DNA from 2 places in the Exiguobacterium sp. LL15 genome. Region 1 is predicted to be linked to the other one. Evidence: predicted binding sites of a transcription regulator. Region 1 holds the regulator's gene; the other holds the start of a gene.
What was found. The regulator LexA, encoded in region 1, represses DNA repair genes until DNA is damaged. The targets are predictions, from matches to a motif close to CGAACATATGTTCG.

Region 2: uvrB (excinuclease ABC subunit UvrB) is a predicted target of LexA. The motif match lies at 1,556-1,569, and genes of this name have one in related genera.

Annotation. Positions count from the first base shown of each region.
Region 1 covers NZ_JANFNX010000001.1:1,744,064-1,747,221, forward strand. Annotated here, with positions in the region: gene NOM72_RS09155 (YneB family resolvase-like protein) at 1-492, opposite strand, end outside; gene yneA (cell division suppressor protein YneA) at 538-825, opposite strand; gene lexA (transcriptional repressor LexA) at 1,037-1,651, shown strand; gene NOM72_RS09170 (metal-binding protein) at 1,683-2,153, shown strand; gene NOM72_RS09175 (MIP/aquaporin family protein) at 2,340-3,041, shown strand; gene glpK (glycerol kinase GlpK) at 3,085-3,158, shown strand, end outside.
Region 2 covers NZ_JANFNX010000001.1:391,165-394,322, forward strand. Annotated here, with positions in the region: gene NOM72_RS01830 (S41 family peptidase) at 1-229, shown strand, start outside; gene NOM72_RS01835 (PDZ domain-containing protein) at 252-1,415, shown strand; gene uvrB (excinuclease ABC subunit UvrB) at 1,622-3,158, shown strand, end outside.

The sequences.
Region 1 (3,158 bases):
GCTACGCCCGGCGTTCTCTCCTTGGCGATTCAGATTTCGTTCCGGGCGAAAGCCTTGTTCGACCGCTCGCCGCATGCCGCGCGCGATTTTTGCATTATGCAGTTTACGTTGATATTCTTCCACGAGTGAGACGATCTCAAGGACCATCGCTTCTGCATCAGCAAGTTGGTATTCTCCATCGGAATCAAGTGTCATCAACCGAACACCGTGCTTCTTAAACGTGTGCAAAATAGCGATTTTCGCATTCCCTCGACCAATCCGTGTGTCATCCGTTACGAGGACCGCATCTACCGCATCACGTGTCACATGATCAAGAACCGTCAGCATCCCTTCCCGATCGACGTCATATCCACTCTCTTTTTCAGAGACGACATCCACGACATCAAAACCCTTTTGAGACGCGACCTTCGAAAGTTCCATCCGTTGGCGTTCAATCGAACTATCTTGTGCTTCTTTTTCGGTCGACACCCGACAATAAATCACGACCTTCATCGTACCTCACATCCCTGTTCGTTCTTTCACAACTTTTCCATTTTGTCATTGTTGTGCGATTGGTACAACGATTTTGCTTTTTGAGATGACGTGTTTTGTCTCGACATCATTATTTTTAATCAACCAGTTGACGTATTCTTCATCTGACATCGAACCGTCATTGTAGACTTCAGCGATTTGTTCAACTGTAGCGTTCTCATCGACCGTAACGGAAGCAGTCATTAGTTGCGCCACTTTTTCATCCGGGCGCGGTGTGAGTAAAAAGATCACGAAGGCAATACTTAATGCATAGAAGAGAATTGAAAAAGCATGAGTACGAATCGTATGAATCATCATGAATCCCTCCAAATATGAAATGAATGAGTTAGAATAAACGTTCGCGGAACAATTGTTCGCATAACTCATAATAAACACAGAACCCGTGTTCGGTCAACACAAAATGTCGAACAATTGTTTGTACGCTCATTTGTTCTATGTTATAGTGAATCTAGAAACATATATTCTTACATTTCAAACTTCAATCCAGAAAGAGGTGGCAATTCGTATGCGGAAAATGTCTAAGCGCCAACAAGAGATTCTCGACTACATCGTCTCTGAAGTGAAACTGAAGGGGTATCCACCATCAGTTCGTGAAATCGGAGAAGCAGTCGGACTCGCGTCTAGCTCGACGGTACACGGTCATTTGGATCGACTCGAGAAACGGGGAATGATTCGCCGTGACCCGACGAAACCACGTGCGATTGAGATATTGCTTGATAAGCCTGAAGAAATCACGGAAGCCATCGTCCATGTTCCCGTCATCGGGAAAGTCACAGCAGGTCTTCCGATTACAGCGATTGAAAACATCGAAGAACAGTTCCCACTCCCTGCACATTATGTAGGGAACGAGACGGTCTTCATGTTGACGATCGATGGTGAATCGATGATTAACGCAGGTATTCTTGACGGCGATCGTGTCATCGTGCGCCAACAAAACACAGCAGAAAACGGAGAAATCGTCGTAGCTATGACCGAAGATAGCGAAGCGACGGTGAAACGGTTCTTCTTAGAAGATCAACAGGTACGTCTACAACCAGAAAATGACTCGATGGATCCGATGTATTTCGATAATGTCTCCATTCTTGGTAAGGTAATCGGCGTGTATCGGACGATTCATTGACGGAGGGACCAGTTACGACTGGTCTTTTTTCATGCCATCAGGAAATGTACATGATACCGTCAATACCGTCGCACTGACGGGTTACGTTGCGTATTCGGTCGCAACGCAACAAACCGATTGGTTACCGACTGCCATCGGTATCGCTGTCGGTACCCTTTGGTTGTCACCCGACCTCGATTTAAAGTCAGAACCGTATTATCGCTTTGGACCATTTCGAGTTCTTTGGATGCCGTATGTCAAGATCATGCCTCACCGATCGATCTGGTCGCATGGACTGATCATCGGAGACATCATTCGGCTTCTTTATAGTGCTGCGATTCTGATTCCCCTACTATTTATAAGTCTATATTTTCAGGTTCTTGATTCTGCTACGATTGATTCGTGGTTTGCTTCCTTGCCTGCATTCATCGTTGGCATCATGGTGGCGAGTACGATTCATATCCTACTAGATTATTCCAGCAGTTGGTTTCGACCTAAAAAAAGAAAAAAACGTCGTCGGTAACACCTCTTTTGCTTGCTTGCAGGCAGGAAGAGGTGTTTTCTTATCCACTTTTTCGTATCTTTAAACATCAAAATAAAAAATTTCCATTCCTATATTTCAATTATATGTATTGAAAACGTTCTCAAATCGGAGTAATTTAAAGTAGAAAGGCCATTATCTGCTTTAATCCAAAGGGAGGGTTTTTGCATGAATAACTTTGTACTAGAAATGATCGGTACGATGATCCTCATCCTGCTCGGGGATGGAGTCGTCGCCGGTGTCGTCTTGAAAAAGACGAAATCGGAAAACAGCGGATGGATCGTCATCACGTTCGCTTGGGGTCTTGCCGTCATGACAGCAGCATTCGTCGCTGCTGAAAGCGGAGCACACTTGAACCCCGCATTGACGATTGCACTTGCTTTGAACTCTGACCTACCGTGGGCAGACGTTCCGATCTACATTGCCGGACAACTTGTCGGAGCTTTCATCGGCGCCATTCTCGTTTGGCTTCATTACATGAAACATTTTGAAGCGACTGATGATCAAGCCGCAAAACTCGGTGTGTTCGCAACAGGTCCAGCGATTCGTCATACGCCGTCGAACTTGATTTCTGAGATCATCGGGACATTCGTTCTCGTCTTCGGTATCTTGGCACTTGGTTTAACGACGTTCGGAGACGGCTTAAAACCACTCATCGTCGGTTTACTCGTCGTCGTCATCGGTCTCTCGCTCGGTGGTACAACAGGGTATGCCATCAACCCGGCTCGTGACCTTGGACCGCGTATCGCGCACGCTATCCTACCGATTCCGAATAAAGGTTCATCTGACTGGGGCTATTCATGGATTCCTGTCGTTGGTCCAATCATCGGTGGAGCGATTGCCGTGTTCATCTATCAATTGATCTACTAAGATCACGTCTCACTAACACATACCGCTCAAGGGGGATTTCGAAATGGAAAACAAGTATATCCTAGCACTCGACCAAGGTACGACAAGCTCACGTGCGATCATCTTCGATCACGATGG
Region 2 (3,158 bases), 1.4 Mb from region 1:
TCACCTCGTCCTCGAAGCAATCGGTTTCGAGCCAAAAGGACAGGATGGGTATTTCGGTGACACGATGAAGAAAGCCGTCGAAGCCTTGCAAAAGGATGCGAAGCTTGATGTCACTGGAAAAATCGATCAGCAGACAGCGGGTGAGATGGAGACGCGTCTCCTGAAGAAACTCGAGGACGATAAGAATGACGTCCAGCGGAAAAAAGCACTCGAGGTCGCTGCTCAATAATAAGGAATGGAAAGAGGTCTGAATGCGCGTGGAATTACTCGATGAAATTGGTTGGACCGCGATTAGTCTCATCGCCAGTCCGACCTTGTGGTTAGCACTCCTTGTCAGTTGGGTCATCGGCATCCGGCGTGTCAAACGGGAACGTGGACTGTTCCGCTCCCGGACGCACGGTAAACGAAGCGATGTCCTCGAAACGCTTTTACCGGGGTTACTCGTTGGTCTCGTCCTGTCTGTCGTCAGCGGCTGGTTCGGATTGACGCTGACGCCGCAATACGCTCTGTTGTTACTCGGACTCTCGAGCGTCTTGCTGTTGGTCGGTATCGTTCGCTTGAACATACCGCTTTGGCCGATCGTCTTGCTTGGACTTGCCGGTTGGTTCCTAATGGATGCACGTCTTGATCCGGTTCGTCAGGTTGAGCCGAAAATGATTTTATTGCTTGCGACGTTAACGCTCGTCGCGGAATGTCTCCTCGTCTGGTGGCGCGGGCAACGACGCCTGTCACCGTCACTCGTCGTCTCGAAGCGTGGTCGCTTCATCGGTGGGCTGTCAGCGAATAAACTTTGGCTATTGCCTTTGCTCGTCTTTGTTCCGGGCGACGTGCTTGAAGCCTGGTGGCCACGTTACAGCTTCCCAGAGCTCGTTCCAATCGTGCTTTGGTTACCAATCGGCTTCAGCTTCCTCTTTACGGGTAAGTTGCCGAAAGAATTGATGCGTCCGCTCGTTCAAGGACGTTTGATCACGAGTCTCGTCGCGATTCTATTGACGGTTCTTGCATACGTCACCGGACAAGCTGAATGGCTGTACGGGATCGTTTTGTTGCTCGTTCTGCATATCCTATTGCATCAGCGGGTCAAACGCTTGAACCGGGCACAGACACCATTGTTCCTCAATGGAACGCGTGGTGCCGTCATTCTTGGAACGCTACCTGATAAACCAGCTGCCGAGATGGGCTTGATTCCGGGTGAAGCGATCTATAAGGTCAATGGTGAGAAGGTCGATTCGGAAGCATCGTTCTACGAAGCGATCCAAAAACACAAACCGTATCTGCGTCTTGAAGTCATGAACCATAACGGTGACATCCGGTTTGCGCAACGTGCCTTCTATGAACAAGATCATCATGAGCTTGGTATCCTGTTCGTCAACGAGCCGGTCCATGGTCGCACTAAAGTGCGGTCTTTGCATTAAATTAGTACATCCCTGTCACGGAACAGCCGTGACGGGGATTTTTTTGTCGGCAGAAAAACCGAGGATCAACACTAGAAGCAAAAAGAAACTTTTGCATTTTCGAAAAAAAGGGTAACTTCCTAAAAGAAGCACTTCATAATCGAATGTTTGTTCGTAAAGTGGTACAATAAAAATAGATTTTTTACGTGATGAGGGGGAAGCAAACGATGGATTTTGAACTCGTTTCACCATTTGAGCCAGGCGGTGATCAGCCGACGGCAATCGAAAAATTGGTGACTGGGCTAAAACAAGGCGAACGACATCAGACGTTGCTTGGGGCGACCGGTACCGGGAAGACGTTCACGGTCTCGAACGTCATCAAGGAAATCAAGAAACCGACGCTCGTCCTTGCCCATAACAAAACACTAGCGGGACAACTCTACTCGGAGTTCAAGGAATTCTTCCCGAACAATGCGGTCGAATACTTCGTTAGTTTTTATGATTATTATCAACCGGAAGCGTATGTACCGTCGACGGATACGTTCATTGAGAAGGACTCTTCGATCAACGATGAGATTGATAAACTACGTCACTCGGCGACGTCCGCCCTGTTCGAACGGGAGGACGTCTTGATCGTTGCTTCTGTCTCGTGTATCTATGGTCTCGGTAACCCGGAAGAGTACAACAACCACGTCTTGTCACTGCGTGTCGGCAATGAGATGGGGCGAAACGAGATGCTCCGTCGTCTAATCGACATCCAGTATGAGCGTAACGACATCGACTTCCAGCGCGGACGGTTCCGCGTCCGCGGAGACGTCGTCGAAATCTTCCCGGCGTCACGCGATGAACAATGTGTCCGGGTCGAGTTCTTCGGTGACGAGATCGAACGGATTCGTGATATGGATCCGCTGACAGGTGAGATCGTCGCGGACCGTGAGCACATCTCGATCTTCCCGGCGTCCCACTTCGTGACGGGGGATACCCGTCTGCAGAAGGCGATCGCGAACATCGAGAAGGAACTAGAGGTCCAGCTTGCGAAGCTACGCGAAGACAATCAGTTGCTCGAAGCGCAACGGCTCGAACAACGGACGAACTACGATCTCGAGATGATGCGTGAGATGGGCTATTGCTCCGGAATCGAGAACTACTCGCGCCATTTGAACTTGATGCCGGAAGGGGCAACACCGTATACATTGCTCGATTACTTCCCGAAGGACTTCTTACTCGTTGCCGATGAGTCGCACGTCACACTGCCGCAAATTCGCGGGATGTATAACGGCGACCAGGCACGGAAACAAGTCCTCGTCGATCACGGCTTCCGTCTTCCGTCGGCAAAAGACAACCGTCCGTTACGGTTCGAGGAGTTCGAGGAAAAAGTCAGTCAGGCGATCTATATCTCGGCGACACCAGGACCGTATGAACTCGAACATTCGAAAGAGATGGTCGAGCAAATCATCCGTCCGACCGGTCTCGTTGATCCAACGATCGAGATTCATCCGATCACGGGACAAATCGATTACTTGATGGATAACATCCGTGACCGGGTCGCGAAGAACGAACGTGTTCTCGTGACGACACTGACGAAGAAGATGGCAGAAGACTTGACCGACTACTTGAAAGAGAACGGTGTCAAGGTCAACTACATGCACTCGGAGATCAAGACGCTGGAACGGATTGAAATCATCCGTGACTTACGGCTCGGGAAATACGATGTCCTCGTCGGGATCAACTTGTTACGAGAAGGACTCGATATTCCGGAAGTCT